One region of the Saccharococcus thermophilus genome, then DNA from elsewhere that is predicted to be linked to it. Evidence: predicted binding sites of a transcription regulator. Region 1 holds the regulator's gene; the other holds the start of a gene.
What was found. The regulator LexA, encoded in region 1, represses DNA repair genes until DNA is damaged. The targets are predictions, from matches to a motif close to CGAACATATGTTCG.

Region 1 (9,610 bases):
CTTTGACGATTTGTTCATCGGTTAATGAATGGTTGTACATGCGGATGTTGTCTTTAATCGTCCCGTAAAAGAGAAACGGGTCTTGCAGCACAAGGCCGATATGTTTGCGCAGCTCTTCACGCGAATAATCGCGAATCGATATGCCATCAATGAGAATATCGCCGCGGTCAAATTCGTAAAAGCGCATTAACAAATTAATAATCGAACTTTTCCCGCTTCCGGTATGCCCGACAAGGGCGACCGTTTCTCCCGGGTTGACGACAAAGGAAATATGTTTAAGCACATCACGCTTCCCGTCATAGGAAAAACTGACATCGCGAAACTCAATTTTTCCTTCTTGAATGACCGCTGTGGATGTTTCCGCATTTTGCGGCGCCAATTCTTCATGATCCAAAAGGGCAAAGACGCGCGCGCCGGAAACAATCGCCTGCTGGTACAGCGATAGGCGCATCATCATTTGCGTCACCGGTTCGAAAAAGCGCTCCAAGTAGTTAACAAACGCGTACAGCACCCCGATTTCCACCGGGCTTTCTTGAGCGGAAATGCCGAAGAAGCTTAACACAACGATAATCGATACAATATAGACGAAATCGATCGCCGGACGCAGCAATAGGCCGTCGATTTTAATGTTTTTCATGCCTGCTGCATAATGTTTGTCGTTGATTTGCGCAAATTCTTGGTAAAGACGTTTTTGCTGGCGGAACGCTTGAATGATCGCCATTCCTTGCAGCGACTCGTTTAACTTTGCGTTCAATTCGCTGAGGCGCTCGCGCATATCTTTATAAAAAATCGAACTATAATGGCGATACAATTTCATAATCCAAATAATGACCGGCAAAATAAACAAACAATAAAGAGCAAGGCGCACGTTTAACGAAAACATGGCGATAAATACGCCGATGACAAATACGCCGTTTTGAATAAAAGCAGCAAGGACGCTGATAAACATGTCTTTGATCGCTTCTGTGTCGTTTGTCACGCGCGAGACGATGCTTCCGCCCGGCGTGCGGTCAAAATAGCTCATGCCAAGCTGATGCACTTTTGTAAACACATCCATCCGCAGCGCTTGAATCACTTCGAGCGCCAGTTCTTGAAACTTGACGAGCTGAAAATAAGAAATCACTGTTTTCAAGAGCAGCACGGCAATATAGATTGCCGCCAGCAAAAACAATGGGGCAAAATCCAAGCGCCGCGGCGTTAAATAGTCGTCGATAAATATTTTGACTAAATATGGCCCGACAAGCTCCCCAGCGGTCGCAAGCACAAGCAGGGCAAAGGCGAGCGCCGTGTCTTTCTTGTACCGGCGCATATAAGAAAGCAGTCTCCATAACACTTGCCGTTGTTCTTTTGGGGTTAACGGTTTATCGTTCATATTTCTCCTCCCTGTTCGACTAACGATTCGAGCTGCTGACGCTCGTACATGTCGCGATACCATCCGCGTTCTTGCATCAATTGTTCGTGCGTTCCCATTTGCACCATCCGCCCCTCATCGAGCACAACAATGAAGTCGGCGTGCTGAATCGCGCTCAAACGGTGGGCGGTAATGATCGTCGTTTTTCCGGAACGGTTTTCTTTTAAAGCGGATAAAATCCGTTCTTCCGTCTTCGCGTCCACCGCCGACAGCGAATCGTCCAAAATAAGCACTTCCGGATTCATTAGCAGCGCGCGCGCAATTGAGATCCGCTGCTTTTGGCCGCCCGAGAGAGAAACCCCTCTCTCGCCGACAATCGTGTCGTAGCCATCGGCAAATTGCATAATATCGTCATGGATATTGGCCAGCTTCGCCGCCTTCACCACTTCTTCTTCACTCGCTTCCGGCTTGGCGAACGCAATATTTTCCCTTACCGTCGCCGAAAATAGAAAATGGTCTTGCGGCACGTAGCCAATCGCCGCACGCAGCGCATCCAGTGTATATTCACTAATTTCGTGGCCGCCAAAACGAATTTCTCCTTCATATTGGTCAAATTCGCGCAGCAACAGCTTTAGCAACGTCGTTTTCCCTGCCCCCGTTTTTCCGACAACACCAAGCGTCTGGCCGCGCCGCAGGCAAAAGCGGATATTTTGCAAAACCGGGGCGATTTCGTTCGGGTATGTAAATCGCTTTATGTCGTAGACAATATCGCCGGTTGGGGGGATGGCAATCGCATCGTCTGCTTCTTGAATTTCCTCTTTCTCTGCAAGAAGCGCGCGGACGCGGTCATAGGAGGCTCGCCCCCGCTCAACAATATTAAACAGCCAGCCAAACGCCAGCATCGGCCATATGAGCAAGCCAAGATACGTTGTAAACGACACAAGTTCCCCAATCGTTAATTCTCCTGCAATGACCATTTTAGCGCCGAATATGACCGCTAAAAAAAAGGAAATGCCGACAATCAATGAAATCGTCGGGTCAAACAAGGCGTCGATTTTTGCGACCGCCACGTTCTTCGCGACCACCTCTTCCGACTGCTTGCGAAACGATTCGACGTCCTCTTGTTCATAGCCAAACGATTTAATGACGCGAATGCCGCTGATGCTCTCTTGCACCTTATCGTTTAAAGACGAAAACGCTTCTTGCGCCTTTAAAAAGCGCTTATGCAAAATCGTTCCGTAACGGCTTGTGGCAATCGCCATGATCGGCATTGGCAACAAACTGATGATCGTTAATTTCCAGCTGATGGTCAGCGCCATCGTCGCCAGCACGAAACCGCCGAGCGTCAAGGAGTCGACAAGCGTCAAAATTCCGCTTCCCGCCGTCTGCTGAATCGCCTGCAGATCATTGGTCGCGTGCGCCATTAAATCGCCGATCCGTTTTCGCTGATAAAAAGATGGCGACATTTTCGTAAAATGGGCATATAGCTCATTGCGAATCTGACGCGCCAGTTTCACCGCAGAACCAAAAATTAAAATCCGCCACCAATAGCGCAAGATATACAACATGACCGCCACGGCAAGCAAAATCGCAATCCAGCGGGCAAGCGCCGCTTTTGTCATCGTTCCTTCTTTGATATGATCAATCACGATCCCAATTACTTTGGGTGGAATCGTTTCTAAAAACGCGACGACGATAAGGGTAAGAATCCCTGTTATATACGCTTTTTTCTCTTGACGGAAAAACCAAAATAAATCGCGGAATACTGTCATCGTACCTCTCCCATCATGACATAAAATGCGCTATATTATTGTAACAAAAATGTGAAAATTTAGAAAGATCGTTTTTTCAAAATAAAAAGACACTCCGGATCGAGTGCCTGTCTGATGTTTATTTGAGATGGTTGTTCATCATTTTCATCATCTGGTTGATTTTCTTCTGGGATGGCGTCATTCCCATTTGCATCATCATCATACGGATCATTTGCTCATTAATTGGCGGATTTTTCTTTAAATAGTTCATCATCGTTTTGCGGGCAATGAAAAATCCTAGCGCCGTTCCGGCAATAAGCGCTAGAATGCCAACGAGAATCGTTGTCCACATACAGCTATTTCCTCCTTCATGTTGTCTAACTAACAGTGTACTAAACCATGTGGTATTATACAATATTTCCTGACAAAAATCTTTTATTTACGCAAATTTTCTTCCGCCTGTCGAATTGGTAAGCCATCCGTAGTCGTCAAAATCGGCGTCGACCGCTAAAAATGAAGGAGATACTTGCGCAAGCGCGTGGCAAATGTCGCTGGCAATCGATTGGCTGTCGGTGACAAGAAGCAGACGGCGCTTTTGCACGATCAGCAGCGCTTCATCCCCGATTTCGTTTCGCAATATAAACATATTTCGTTCTAAATTTTTATTGACGCTGCCCGCAAAATATTGTTTCAATCCTAATTCCAATCTGGAAAACGATAACCGCTCGGTAATAAATTCCACTTGTTTTCGGCAAATGCTTTTTAACGGTGCTTTGGCGCATTGGTGCTCACGCAATAGTTCGACAATCTTTTCCGTTCGATTGCGGTAATAGCTTGCCACTTCTTCATTTAGCAAATAAATCCAATAACGTACCATTCCCATCCCCCGTTCCTACGTTTTCATTTGCTTCTATTATAGAGAAACTAAGAAAAAAAAGATGTCTATTAACGGAAAATTTTTTCACTAACATTGTCGATTTTTGCATAACAAAAGCTGTCTCCGACCGAGTGGCGAAGACAGCTTTTTCTTGTTATTTCCCAAGCAATGCTTTGACCCGTTTTACGACGTTCTCCACCGTAAATCCGTACTCTTCCATAATTTTCTCTCCTGGTGCCGAAGCGCCGAAGCGGTCAATCGCTAAAATATCGCCTTCTTCGCCGACGTAGCGATCCCAGCCGAGCGACGCGGCCATTTCAATCGCCAACCGTTTTTTCACAGCGCGTGGCAGCACTTGTTCTTTATAGTCAGCAGATTGCTTTTCAAAGCGATCCCAAGAAGGCATGCTGATGACGGAAACGTGAATGCCTTCTTCGGCCAATGCTTCTTGCGCTTTGACGGCAAGGCTTACTTCCGATCCGGATGCGAGCAGCAACGCTTCTGGCTGGCCATTTTTCGCCTCCGCTACCACATATGCACCTTTTTTCACTCCTTCATACGCCCGCTCTGCCGTATTCGGCAGTGTCGGTACGTTTTGCCGCGTCAACACCAGTGCGGTAGGATGATCGGTTGCTTCCAAGGCCAGCCGCCATGCTGCCGCCGTCTCATTCGCATCAGCCGGACGAATGACCGATAAATTCGGCATTGCTCTTAACGATGGAAGGTGCTCGATCGGTTCGTGCGTCGGACCGTCTTCACCGACGGCAATGCTGTCATGCGTCAGCACGTACGTAACCGGCAAGCCCATTAAAGCAGCGAGACGGATGGCCGGACGCAAGTAATCGGAGAACACAAAGAACGTACCACCGAATACTTTCAGACCACCGTGCAGCGCCATTCCGTTTAAAGCCGCGCCCATCGCGAATTCGCGAACGCCAAACCAAATGTTGCGGCCGTCATAGCTTTCCGGCAAAAAGTTGCCCGCGCCTTTCATTAATGTTTTGTTGGAGCTTGCGAGGTCCGCCGAACCGCCAAATAGTTGTGGAACCGCTTTTGCAATCGCGTTGATCACTTCTCCGGAAGAGGCGCGCGTTGCCAAGCTTTTCCCTGCTTCATACACTGGGAGCGATTTTTCCCATCCTTCCGGAAGTTTGCCATCGATCGCCAATTTCAATTGGTTCGCTAAATCCGGATATGCTTTCTCATACGCGGCAAACAGCTCGTTCCACTCCGCTTCTTTTTTCTCGCCTGCTTCTTTGACCACCTCGCGGAAATGGTCGTATACTTCTTGCGGAACGTAAAAATCTTCTTCAAACGTCCATTTATACGCTTCTTTCGTAAGTTTCAACTCTTCCGTCCCAAGCGGAGCACCATGTACGTTAGACGTTCCGGCTTTGTTTGGTGAACCGTAGCCAATGGTCGTTTTCACTTCAATCAGCGTCGGACGGGTCGTATCTGCTTTCGCTTCTTCCAGCGCTTTTGCAATTTCTTCGATATTATTGCCGTCTTCGACGCGCAAATATTGCCAGCCGTATGCTTTAAAGCGTTGTTCTACGCTTTCAGAGAAGGAAAGGTTTAATTCGCCGTCAAGCGAAATATCGTTCGAATCATACAGAACAATCAAGCGGCCAAGTTTTAAATGCCCCGCTAACGACGCCGCTTCGGAAGCGACACCTTCCATTAGATCGCCGTCGCCGCAAATTGCATATGTGTAATGGTTTACAATTTCAAATCCTTCACGGTTATATGTAGCTGCCAAATGACGTTCCGCCATCGCCATGCCAACGGCCATCGCAATTCCTTGGCCAAGTGGACCGGTCGTTGCTTCCACTCCCGGCGTATGCCCGTATTCCGGATGTCCAGGCGTTTTGCTACCCCATTGGCGGAATTGTTGAATATCTTCCATGGAAACATCATAACCGCTTAAATGAAGCAAGCTATATAGCAACATCGAGCCATGGCCCGCTGATAAAACAAAGCGGTCGCGGTTAAACCATTTCGGGTTGCTCGGATTATGGTTCATAAATTTCGTCCACAGCGTATACGCCATCGGCGCGGCGCCCATCGGCATTCCCGGATGCCCGGATTTCGCCTTTTCGATCGCGTCGATGGATAAAGTGCGGATCGTCGTAATCGCTAGTTCCTCGATCGTATGCGGCATATCTTTCCATCCTTTCATTAACATAGTGTCAACTCTATCATATAGAAAATTTCTCAAGATGTACAATATTAAGTGGCGCATAAAACAGAAAAAGAAAGCATCTTTTTATAGCATGCTTTCTTTTTCCAACAATATTAATTCATCCGCTTCTTTTGGCTTTCTTTTAATTTTTTCGGCGTGACGTCATTGCCGTTAGGGTCGATGACCGTTACAAAATGTAACATATCCTCCATCGCTTTACGAAACACTTGGATGTATTCGCGGCGAAGCTGCTGCTGTTCCAACGCTTCGTCTGCCGTCAAACCAGCCGTTTTTGCCTTTTTCGCCAATTCGTTAATGCGTGCCATTTTTTGTTTTGATAACATAACTGCCTCCACCTATTTTCTTGTTGTTACGCTCCCATCTTATAGGACGGAAAGAAAAATTGCAACGATCTTGTTTTTCCCCCGCAAGCCTGCACTATAGGCAAAATTATCGAGAGAATAAAAGCCGTATATATCGTTCCGCCCGAAAACAAAGCAGTCTATCTTCCATGCGGCGAAGCATGCTCATCGACATATTCCCGGTAGCGGCGATGGACGGTCGCTTTTGATACGTCATATCCAAAACCGCGCAACGTGGCGGCGATTTCGGCAAACGTCAAACCGTTGTGGCGCAAGCGGACGATTTCTTCGACAGGGAGCTCCTTTCGTTCCCGGCCGGCGTTTTCTCCCATATGTTTTAAATTTCGTTCGGGGCGGTAACCTTGCTCCACCGCCCGCTTCATTCCGCGCTTAATTTTTAAATTATGTATTTTCCGTTGATATTCTTCGACAATGCTAATAATGTTCAGCACCATCTCATCCGCTTCCGACAGCTGCATTTCACCGTTATGGGCGATGGTATATATTTTTACCCCTTCTTTTTGGATGCAATGAAGCAGGGCTATTCGTGCATGGCCGCGACCCAGCCTTGTTTCATCTTGAACTAAAAGCGCGTCAACCTCTTGTTCTTTGAATGCCGAAAGCAGCTCAAACACACCGTCTCTGTCCACTTCATAGCCGCTCGCCTGCTCCATAATCACTTTCACTACTTCAAAGCCATGCTTCTTCGCAAGCTGCTCCAGCTCTTCCCTCTGCCGTTCGAGCGATGTTTCCTGTTCTTCTTTTTCGGTGCTGACGCGGCAATATATAATCGCTTTCATGCGATACCATCCTCTTTCATGTTATTGGTTGACAGCCAACTGTTTATCTTCCTTTGATTTTAACACAGGAATAACAATTTTTTCACCGGCAATAATCCGCTGGCCGGATAGATGGTTAACGTCGACGACCCAGTTGATGAATTCCTCCGTGGAAAGCCCGTGCTGATCTTCATATTCTTTCGCCAGCTTCCAAAGCGTGTCTCCGGAAGCGACGGTAATTTCCATATATTGATCTTTTTCCACCGGTTTGTTTGCGTAAAACAGCGCCCCGATCACCATAAACAACAACAAAGAAAAGATAAGATAATGCACTATCATCCGTTTCATATTCCCCACCTCTTAAGAATGTTTGTTCGGTTTTGTTCTCATTATAATAAAGAACATTTGTTTGTGTCAATATAAATCTCGAACTTATGTTTGTTTTTTCCCTATCGCCGTGTTATAATATAAGCAAATGATGTGGCGAGAGGTGTATAGAATGACGAAACTATCAAAGCGGCAGCAACAAATTTTAGATTTCATCAAAAAAGAAGTAAAAACAAAAGGATATCCCCCTTCCGTCCGGGAAATTGGCGAAGCGGTCGGACTTGCTTCGAGTTCTACCGTCCATGGGCATCTTGCGCGGCTCGAAAGCAAAGGATACATTCGCCGCGACCCAACGAAGCCGCGTGCGATTGAAATATTGGATGCCGATTTCACTGCGACGAAGGAAAAAGAGGATGTTATCTCTGTGCCGATAATTGGAAAAGTGACGGCCGGACAGCCAATTACCGCAATTGAAAACATCGAAGATTATTTTCCGCTGCCAAAACGGCTCGTTCCTACAGAAGATCAAGTTTTTATGCTTGAAGTGATGGGTGACAGCATGATTGAGGCAGGGATTTTGGATGGCGATTACGTGATTGTGCGCCAGCAGTCTTCCGCTGATAATGGAGATATCGTCGTGGCGATGACCGAGGACAATGAAGCAACTGTCAAGCGCTTTTTTAGAGAAAAAGACCATATTCGCCTGCAGCCGGAAAATTCGAATTTGGAGCCAATTATTGTCCGCAATTGCACGATTCTCGGCAAAGTGATCGGCGTCTATCGCATTATTCATTGAAAAATAGAAAAGAAGTAAGATGGAGGACCCCTCCTGCTACCGTCCTGTATACATGAAAAATGGCTGTCTCGCTTGCACGAGACAGCCTCTTTGTTTTTAATAGAGTTCCATATATTGATCGCGTTCCCACTGATGGACCGTGGTGCGGAACATATCCCATTCGATTTCTTTCGCTTCGATGAAATGTTCGAATAAATGTTTTCCGAGCGCTTGCACAATGACTTCATCCGACTTTAAGTTTTCGAGCGCTTCCGCCAGTGTTGCTGGCAAGTCAACAATTCCTTCTTCTAAGCGCTCTTCTTTCGTCATGACGTAAATGTTGCGGTCGACCGGAGCCGGTGGAGTCAACTTGTTTTTAATTCCATCTAATCCCGCTGCCAATAATACGGCCATCGCCAAGTACGGATTGGCTGATGGGTCGACGCTGCGCACCTCAATGCGCGTGCTCATGCCGCGTGAAGCTGGAATGCGGATGAGCGGGCTACGGTTGCGGGCGGACCAGGCTACATAACATGGCGCTTCATAGCCAGGAACGAGACGTTTGTAGGAGTTGACCGTCGGGTTCGTTACCGCCGTAAAGTTTGGTGCGTGTTTCAGCACGCCGGCAATAAATTGCAGCGCCGTTTCGCTTAATTGCAAGTCCGCAGTTGGATCAAAGAACGCATTTTCATTATTTCTAAACAATGATAAATTGCAATGCATTCCAGATCCGTTAATGCCGAAGATTGGTTTTGGCATAAATGTGGCGTGAAGGCCGTGTTTGCGGGCAATCGTTTTGACGACGAGCTTAAATGTTTGAATGTCGTCGCACGCTTTCACCGCATGGGCGTATTTAAAATCAATTTCATGTTGGCCAGGTGCCACTTCATGGTGAGAAGCTTCAATTTCAAATCCCATTTCCTCAAGCTCAAGCACGATATCGCGGCGGCAGTTTTCTCCTAGGTCGGTCGGCGCCAAATCGAAGTAGCCGCCTCGGTCGTTTAATTCCAGCGTCGGGCGTCCTTTTTCATCTAATTTGAATAGGAAAAATTCCGGTTCCGCGCCTAAGTTGAACGAAGTAAAACCGAGCGCTTCCATTTCTTTTAAAATCCGCTTCAAGTTATAGCGCGGACATCCTTCAAACGGCGTACCGTCCGGATTATAAATGTCGCAAATAAAGCGGGCTACTTTTCCTTTTTCCGATGT
Region 2 (9,610 bases), 1.8 Mb from region 1:
ATCGTTTTAGCGTTTTTTGGACTTTGGCTCGTAAGCAGAATGATGAGATGGATTGTCGCCAGATGGGGACGATATATGGGAATCCGCCAGTTGAGCGATTTCGCATCTTTTCCATTGCTGTTGCTTCTAGTCTCATTGCTCAACTTTGCTGCCAGTCCGCTTGTAAATGTGGTGTCGCGATATGAAGAGCATGCGGCGGATCGATATGCGATCGAGCTAACGGGAAATAAAGAGGCGGCGATTTCTTCGTTTCAAAAGCTGACGAAAGCAGGGTTAAGCGAAGTCAATCCGCCGTTTGTTGTAAAAATATTCCGCTATACGCATCCGACGATGTTAGAGCGGATCGTCTTTTTAGAAGAGTATGCGCCCCCTTTGCGAGAAGGGCGGTGACAAAGCAGAAAGGGTTCCTTTCTGCTAATTTATTTAAAAAATTTTAAAAAAACTGTTTTCTTTTTTGTTTTCCTGTTATATAATAAATGCGTACAGACCGATTATGTATTATAACAATAGAGATGGGGGAAGAAAAATGGCGAGTTTTACAGAACGTGTCAAACAATTAGAAGAAAGCTGGAAAAATGAAGAACGCTGGAGAGGAGTTGTCCGTCCGTACAGCGCGGAAGATGTCATTAAATTGCGCGGTTCGATTGACATCGAATATACATTGGCACGGCGTGGAGCAGAAAAACTGTGGAAATTGTTGAATAGCGAAGATTATATTAACGCCTTGGGAGCGTTAACTGGAAATCAAGCTGTTCAGCAAGTGAAAGCGGGATTAAAAGCGATTTACTTAAGCGGCTGGCAGGTGGCGGCGGATGCGAACCTTGCCGGGCAAATGTATCCAGACCAAAGCTTATATCCATCAAACAGTGTTCCGCATGTAGTGAAACGGATCAATCAAGCGTTGCAGCGCGCAGACCAAATTCAATATTTAGAAGGAAGCGGCGATATCGATTATTTCGTGCCGATTGTTGCCGACGCGGAAGCCGGATTCGGTGGCCAGCTGAACGTATTTGAATTAATGAAAGCGATGATTGAAGCAGGGGCAGCCGGCGTCCACTTTGAAGATCAGCTTTCCTCGGAGAAAAAATGCGGCCATTTAGGTGGAAAAGTGCTGCTTCCAACGCAAACAGCGGTACGTAATTTAATTGCGGCACGTCTTGCAGCAGATGTCATGGGTGTACCGACTGTGTTAATTGCTCGTACAGATGCGAATGCAGCGAATTTAATTACGAGCGATATTGACCCTCGCGATCAAGAGTTTATTACTGGCGAACGGACACCGGAAGGTTTTTACCGCACGAGAGCAGGACTTGACCAAGCGATTGCACGCGGCTTAGCGTATGCGCCATATGCGGACTTAATCTGGTGCGAAACAAGCGAGCCAAACTTAGAAGAAGCACGTCGTTTCGCAGAAGCGATTCATGAAAAATTCCCGGGCAAATTACTCGCTTACAACTGCTCGCCATCCTTTAACTGGAAGAAAAAATTGGACGACGAAACGATTGCCAACTTCCAAAAAGAGCTTGCAAAAATGGGTTACAAATTCCAATTCGTTACCCTCGCCGGTTTCCATACATTAAACTACAGCATGTTCGAATTGGCACGCGGATACAAAGAGCGTGGTATGGCAGCATATGCAGAATTACAACAGGCGGAATTTGCCGCAGAAAAATATGGTTACACAGCGACAAAACATCAACGCGAAGTTGGTACTGGCTACTTCGACGAAGTAGCGCAAGTGATCTCCGGCGGTCAAGCATCGACGATTGCGCTAAAAGGTTCGACCGAAGAAGAACAATTTACAACAGCATAAGGAAAAATAAGGGGGGGTTAAAGAAAAGGGCACGCTTGATCGAAGCGTGCCCTTTTGTGTTGCATGTTACGAATAAGACCGAAGCCAGCATAGAAAGCGTGCAACAATAAATACTCCTTATGCCTTTGTATAATTTGGTAATAACATCGCATCCTAAACATAGGAGGCGATCATTCATATGGAAAAAGAACAGGAAAAAAGAGAAATGCCATTTGAACCGACGTTGCATTCAGAATTTCGCATGAGCACGGATTTCCATTTCCAGCAGGCGTTTATGAATGAGGAAACATATGCGGGAGATTCAGCCGGAGAGCACACGGCAGTCGAACAGGCGAATGAATATTTGGCGGCAAAGGAAATTCATCAAGTATTTCATAATTCATGAACAACTTCCCAATCCGGCATACCCGTGCTTTCGCATTAGAGAAAGAAACTTTTTTGGGCCTATGACTTTGGTCATAGGCTCACCGTATGGTTTTATAGAAAAAATAGTTTAACAATTCTTGAAAATATAGAAAAATATAACTATTAATGGTATGATGGAATCGGATACAATGTAGTAATAAGAGAGGGGAGAAAGTAGAATGAAGGTAAATGAGTTTGTCGTCCTCGATAAATTTATTATTAGCCGTTATACAATGGCGATTTTGCCGCATCACTCACACGGTGATTCCTATGCGAAGGTGATCGAGGAAGACGGAGAGTATATCGTGAAATTGAGGCCGATCGATATTATTAAACGTAGCTGCGATTACTATGGCTGCAGTTTTCGTGGCCGCAAAGAAGGGACGAAAGCTGTGATCGGCATCACCCATAAAGCTCCCATCGCGATTGAACCACTCAACGAAATTTACGTATTCCCGACCATTTCCCCAAATGATTCCCGCTGCGCTTGGCTGTCACACATTCACGTATATAAATATGAGCCTACCAAACACGATCAGACCATCGTTTATTTTACCAATGAAAAAAGCATGTTGCTGGATGTTTCCTATCATTCCTTTGTCAATCAGCTCTATCGAACCGCCCAGCTGAGAACGAAGCTGTCGGAGCGTATGGAGGCAAGGGAACGCAAATTGCAATATGTATTTCGCATGAATCGCTCGAAAGATTGGCAGCAGCAATGAATCATCGCTATAAACGATACAAGCCTTAGACCAATCGCTTTTCCCGCGCCCGAAACAGAAGACAATGAACGTGCTATGCGCTAATAATTAAAATATTCCAATCATTATCATTGTAAAGATTAGTTCAAATTCCCTGTAGAAGTGTGTAAAATAAATATATAAACATCAGGAATTTGAATGGGGAGTATACATGGACATCGAGACAATAAAACAATGGTTTACTCTAGAAAACGTGCTATCGGTGCTAGAACAATACCGATCCTTTGGGATGCTTCCAGGGATTGCGGCAACATTGTTGGAATCATTTTTTCCCATCTTGCCAATGTTCGTGTTTGTGATGGCTAATGCGGCTGCATTTGGCTTATGGAAGGGGTTTTTGATTTCTTGGACTGGCGCCTGCCTCGGTTCGATTCTCGTTTTTTGGCTGACGCGAAAAATCGGGCAGAAACGTTTTTTCCGTTTTGTCAGCCGCCATCGCAAAGTTAAACAGTTTATGCATTGGATAGAAAGACATGGTTTTGGGCCTGTGTTTTTGTTATATTGCTTTCCCTTTACTCCGTCAGCTGTGGTAAACATTGTTGCGGGGCTGTCGAGAATCAGTAGGCAGCAGTTTATTTTGGCCGTATTATTAGGAAAAATGGTTATGATTTTTACGATCAGCTTTATTGGATATGATATTGTGGCGCTCGTGAAACAGCCGCTTCGCACGGTTGCGATTGCCGTCGTCATTATATTGTTATGGTATGCCGGAAAAAGGGTGGAGTCGAGGTTTTCGCTTACCGAGAAACAGCTTAATGAGGGAGACGCGGAATGACGGGTGATGGAAAGATGAAGAAAAACGAAAAATGGTGGCGCAGGCTGGCTCTTTTTGCCGGAGTGTTTACGGTCGTTTTCATTCGGTTTTTCTGCTTCACCAATTATATGGTGGAGGGGAAATCGATGATGCCGACCTTGCAGGAAGGAAATTTGCTCATTGTCAACAAACTAAGTTATCAAATCGGGCATATTCATCGATTTGATGTGATCGTCTTTCATGCCAATAAAAAAGAAGATTACGTCAAACGCGTCATCGGGCTTCCTGGCGATCAAATCGAATATAAAAACGATGTGCTGTACATTAACGGAAGAAAAGTCAATGAACCATATTTGCGGCCGTATAAGCAAAAGTTGATTGACGGAAAGCTGACGGGCGATTTTACGTTAGAGGAACTAACAGGGAAAAAAAGGGTGCCAGAAGGATGTATTTTTGTTCTTGGCGATAATCGGCTAAGCAGCTGGGATAGCCGTCATTTTGGATTTGTCAAAATCAGTCAGGTGGTAGGGAAAGTAGATTTACGCTATTGGCCTGTGCGGCAGTTCGCCGTCCGGTTTTAACTGTTGCGGGAAAGAGGATGATTGCGCCTAAGTAGAATGGAAAACGAAGAAATTTCTTGCATTGATGGGAACGTAGATAGGCTAGACGGGTTTGCTATGTTATTTTCATATCGATGGAAAGAAAAGGTATTCAGCGATGCAAACTGCACGTGGATACCTTTTTCTTTCGAAAACTGGAAAATAACACGTATTGCGTTGGCATCGCATTCCTTTTACACTGGTTGCGTAGGAATGGAGAGGGAAGCGAACTTTTTTCTTCCTAAACACGAACATATGTGCTAAAATAAAGGGAATAATGGAAAATGAAGGTGATACTATGTCGCTTCGATTTCTGCTAGGAAGATCAGGAAGCGGAAAAACGGCAACGTGCTTAAATGAAATTCGCCGCAAATTGCAAGAAGAACCGAAAGGGAACCCGATTATTTATCTTGTTCCGGAACAAATGACGTTTCAATCCGAATACGCGTTTATACATACACCTGGGCTTGGTGGAATGATCCGAGCGCAAGTATTTAGTTTTACACGGCTGGCGTGGCGGATTTTGCAGGAAACGGGCGGAATAAGCCGATATCATATTAGCGATGTCGGCATGCAGATGATGATCCGCAAAATTGTCGAACATCGTAAGCAGCAATTGCAATTATTTGGGAGAGCGGTTGATAAAACAGGATTTATTCAACAGCTTTACGACATGATTACGGAGTGTAAACGGTACTGCCTTACTCCACAGCAGCTTCGCCAACATGCACAAGAGCTGGAGGAACATCGGGGAAAGCCCGCTGAAAAAGTGCTGGCGGATAAGTTAAACGATATATCGATGATTTATGAGGAACTGGAAAAAAGTTTAGCCAATCACTATATCGATTCGGAAGACTATTTGCGGCTGCTTGCGGAAAAAATTCCACAATCGCGCTACCTACGCGACGCCGAGATTTATGTGGACGGGTTTCATCAATTTACTCCACAGGAGTATATGGTGCTTGAGCAGCTGTTGATTCATTGCCGCCGCGTCACTGTTTCGTTAACGGTGGATGCCCCTTATGACGAACGGTTGCCAAATGAATTGCATCTGTTTTATTTGACGGCAAAAACATATCATGATCTCCGTGAAATAGCGCTACTAAATGGGATTGCGATCGAAGAGCCGGTGATGCTAGGAGAAAATAGACGTCATCAAGAAGCGGCGCTTGCCCATCTCGAAGCGCATTATCATGATCGTCCTGCTGTTGTCTATTCAGAAAAGGCTGACGCGATTTGCGTGTATGAAGCGGCAAACCGCCGTGCGGAAATCGAGGCGATTGCGCGTGAAATCGTCCATCTTGTCCGCGACAAAGGCTACCGTTATTGCGATATCGCCGTGATCGTCCGCAATACGGAAGCATATCGTGATTTTATCAAAACGATTTTTTCCGATTTTCATATTCCATATTTTATGGACGAAAAAGAACCAATGCACCATCACCCATTGATTGAATTATTGCGGGCGAGCATGGAAATCATTGCTTCGCGGTGGCGTTATGAAGCAGTGTTTCGCGCGATTAAGACGGATTTGCTGTTTCCGGTCGGAGAGGATGTAGCCGCGCTGCGCGAAGCGATGGACAAGCTGGAAAATTACGTGCTTGCGTACGGTGTGAAAGGGGACAAATGGACGAACGGCGAACGGTGGACATACCGCCGCTATCAGGCATTGGAAGGATTAGCGATCCCGCAGACGGACGAAGAGAAGCAATATGAAGAAACGCTGAATCAATGGCGCGAGATGGTGACATCTCCGCTTCTGCGGTTAGAACGCCGCATGCGCCGGGCAAAAGATGGACGAGGTCTTTGTGAAGCGGTTTATCTATTTTTAGAAGAATTGCAAATTCCTAAAAAGCTAGAGAACATGAGCAAAGAAGCGGAGGAGCAGGGAAAGCTTGTCGAAGCAAGGCATCATGAACAAGTATGGAACGCGGTCATCGATTTGCTCAACCAGTATGTGGAGATGCTAGGCAGTGAAGCGCTGCCTGTTACGGAGTTTGCCAAAATTATCGAAACCGGGCTCGACCGTCTTGAATTTGCGCTTGTGCCGCCGGCAATGGATCAGGTGATTATCGCGCAGTTCGACCGTTCACGCTTGATCGATATCAAATGTGCATTTGTGATCGGGGTCAATGACGGGGTGATTCCGGCCAAAGCAAAAGAAGATGGATTAATCGCTGAAGCGGAACGACAACTATTGCATGAGTTAGGAGCGAAAGTGGCTCCGGGAGGACGAGAGCAATTATTTTATGAACCTTTTTTCATCTATTTGGCATTAACGTGCCCAAGCGAACGCCTATATGTTACTTATCCGCTTGCCAATGAAGAAGGAAAAGCGCTTCCGCCTTCGATCGTCATCAAACAACTGGCTGATTTATTTCCACATTTGCAAAAGCGTGTATGCGGAAACGATCCGCTCGATGCAGCGCTTACGGAACAAGCATCGTTTGTGACCGCGCCACGCGCGACGCAAACTTATCTCGTCGCGCAGCTTCAGGCATGGAAGCGGAATTATTCGATCGCTCCGCTATGGTGGGACGTATACAACTTCTTCATCAGCCACCCAAACTGGAGCAAGCAGGTGCAAAAAGCGGTTTCCGGATTATTTTATACAAATGAAACGGCCCCGTTGAAAAAAGAAATCAGTAAGCGGCTGTATGGCAAAAAAATTCAGGCGAGCGTATCGCGCATGGAACAATTTCAAAAATGCCCGTTTTCCCATTTTGCTTCCCATGGTTTGCGCTTGAAGGAGCGAACCATTTTCCGGCTTGAAGCTCCTGACATCGGCCAGCTGTTCCATTCTGCGCTGAAAATGATATCTGATCGTCTGCGCGAAGCAAACAGCGATTGGCGCCATTTATCCAAACAGCAATGTGAACAGTTGTCCACAGAAGCGGTGGAGCAAATCGCGCCGCTCATTCAGCAACAAGTATTATTCAGTTCGAATCGCTACTACTATGTGAAAAGAAAGCTGAAAAATGTCATTGCCAGAACGGCGCATGTGCTAAGCGAACACGCTAGGGCAAGCGGCTTCGTGCCGGTCGGCCTCGAGCTTGAGTTTGGCCCTAATGGGGTGCTTCCGCCGCTGGCGTTCCGGCTTCCCGATGGCACCGTAATGGAGCTGGTCGGACGAATCGACCGCGTCGATAAGGCGGAAAGTTCAAGAGGGGTTTTATTGCGCGTGATTGACTATAAATCTAGCGCCAAAACGCTTGATTTAACAGAAGTATACTATGGTCTTGCCTTGCAGATGCTTACCTACCTGGATATTGTGCTTACGTATGCGGAACAGCTAGTCGGCCAAGAAGCTTTCCCTGCTGGCATTCTTTATTTCCATGTGCACAATCCGATGATAAAAAGCAATCAATTTCTTCAAGATGAAAAAGAAATTGAGAAAAAGCTACTCGAGCAGTTTAAAATGCGCGGCCTGTTGCTGGAAGATGTGGAGGCCATCCGCTTAATGGATATGCAAATCGAAGTAGGGAAATGGTCACTCGTCGTTCCTGCGCAAATTACAAAAAAAGGTGCGATTCATTCCAAATCATCGGTTGTCAGCGAAACGGATTTCGCCTATTTGCGCCGACATATTCGCCAGCTGTTCCAAATGATCGGCGTTCAAATTGTCGACGGGGTCGTTGACATCGCCCCGTACAAGCTAAAGGAACAAACTCCTTGCGAATTTTGCTCGTTTAAGTCAGTTTGCCAGTTTGACGAATCGTTCCTGGGCAATCATTACCGGCTGTTAACGCCACAAGACCATCAAGCGATCATGAAAAAATTATCGGAAGGGAAGGACTGAAATGAACGTCACGTTTCGCCCGAAGCCGGCAGGAAGCCGTTGGACCGATGAACAGTGGAAGGCGATTGCCGCCGACGGACAGGACATTCTCGTCGCGGCAGCGGCGGGATCTGGAAAGACCGCCGTGCTTGTCGAACGGATCATCCAAAAAATAACGGCGGAAGAAGATCCGATCGATGTAGACCGGCTGCTTGTTGTTACATTTACAAACGCGGCGGCGGCAGAAATGAAAGCAAGAATTGCTGAAGCGCTTGAACGCGAACTGGAGAAACAGCCAAGCTCGCTCCATTTGCGGCGGCAGCTTAGCTTATTGAACCGCGCTTCGATTTCGACGATCCACTCTTTCTGTCTGGACGTGATTCGCAAATATTACTATTTCATTGATTTAGATCCGGTATTCCGCATTGCCGATGATACGGAAATCGAATTGCTGAAAGAGGAAGTGATGGAAGAGCTGCTTGAGGAAGAGTACGGCAAGACCGATAATGAGCTGTTTTTCGATGTGGTAGACCGCTATACAGGAGACCGGAGCGATGCCGAGCTACAGGAAATGATTCTAGCCATCTATGAATTTTCCCGCTCGCATCCGGAACCACATCATTGGCTCGACCAGCTGGTTGCCATGTATGACATCGGGGAAAATGCATCGGTGACAGAGCTCCCATATTATTCTTATTTTAAAAAATATGTAACGATGGAGCTGTCAGCGGCAAAGCGGCTCATTACAAGGGCGCTCCAGTTGGCGAACTTGCCGGGGGGGCCGCTGCCGTACGCGGAAAATTATCGTAGTGATTTGCAGTTGATTCGTCATTTAGAAACATTGTTAGAGCAGTCATGGGACGGGCTGTACGAAGCGCTTCAGGCTTTGTCGTTATCGCGGTTGAATTCGTGCCGCGGCAACGAGTACGATCCGCAATTGATCGAGGAAGCAAAATCATTGCGCGAACAGGCGAAAAAGAAACTGGAGTCGCTGCGCGACAACGTCTTTTCCCTTCGTCCGGCCACATGGCTTCGGCATATGCGCGAGATGAAGCCGATTGTGGAAACGATCGTGCGGTTGGTCAAGCGTTTTGCGGAAATGTTCCAAGCATATAAGCGGGAAAAGGGGATTGTCGATTTTTCCGATTTGGAACATTATTGTTTGCAAATTTTACGCCATCCCGACTCCCCAGATGGACAGTGGCTTCCTTCCGACGCGGCTTTAGATTACCGCGTGCAGTTTGCCGAAGTGCTTGTGGATGAGTATCAAGATACGAATATGGTGCAGGAGGCCATCTTGCAGCTGGTCAAAAAAGGAAGTGAACGCACTGGAAATCTATTTATGGTCGGCGACGTCAAGCAGTCGATTTACCGTTTCCGTTTGGCGGAACCAATGTTATTTTTAAGCAAATATAAACGGTTTACGGCAGATGGCAGTCAAGCTGGGCTGAAAATCGACTTAGCGAATAATTTTCGCAGCCGTGCCGAAGTGCTGCATGG

Region 2: the regulator LexA is predicted to act here: its motif matches at 4,581-4,594, upstream of addB (helicase-exonuclease AddAB subunit AddB).

The regions. Positions count from the first base shown of each region.
Region 1 is NZ_JAASRS010000001.1:886,457-896,066, reverse strand. It holds gene BDD39_RS04685 (ABC transporter ATP-binding protein) at 1-1,372, opposite strand, end outside; gene BDD39_RS04680 (ABC transporter transmembrane domain-containing protein) at 1,369-3,123, opposite strand; gene BDD39_RS04675 (YneF family protein) at 3,242-3,454, opposite strand; gene sirA (sporulation inhibitor of replication protein SirA) at 3,542-3,979, opposite strand; gene tkt (transketolase) at 4,134-6,140, opposite strand; gene BDD39_RS04660 (DUF896 domain-containing protein) at 6,275-6,505, opposite strand; gene BDD39_RS04655 (YneB family resolvase-like protein) at 6,664-7,323, opposite strand; gene yneA (cell division suppressor protein YneA) at 7,345-7,650, opposite strand; gene lexA (transcriptional repressor LexA) at 7,802-8,425, shown strand; gene glnA (type I glutamate--ammonia ligase) at 8,522-9,610, opposite strand, start outside.
Region 2 is NZ_JAASRS010000001.1:2,703,679-2,713,288, reverse strand. It holds gene BDD39_RS14040 (M48 family metallopeptidase) at 1-390, shown strand, start outside; gene aceA (isocitrate lyase) at 527-1,813, shown strand; gene BDD39_RS14030 (hypothetical protein) at 1,992-2,198, shown strand; gene BDD39_RS14025 (competence protein ComK) at 2,398-2,940, shown strand; gene BDD39_RS14020 (TVP38/TMEM64 family protein) at 3,131-3,754, shown strand; gene lepB (signal peptidase I) at 3,751-4,314, shown strand; gene addB (helicase-exonuclease AddAB subunit AddB) at 4,631-8,131, shown strand; gene addA (helicase-exonuclease AddAB subunit AddA) at 8,133-9,610, shown strand, end outside.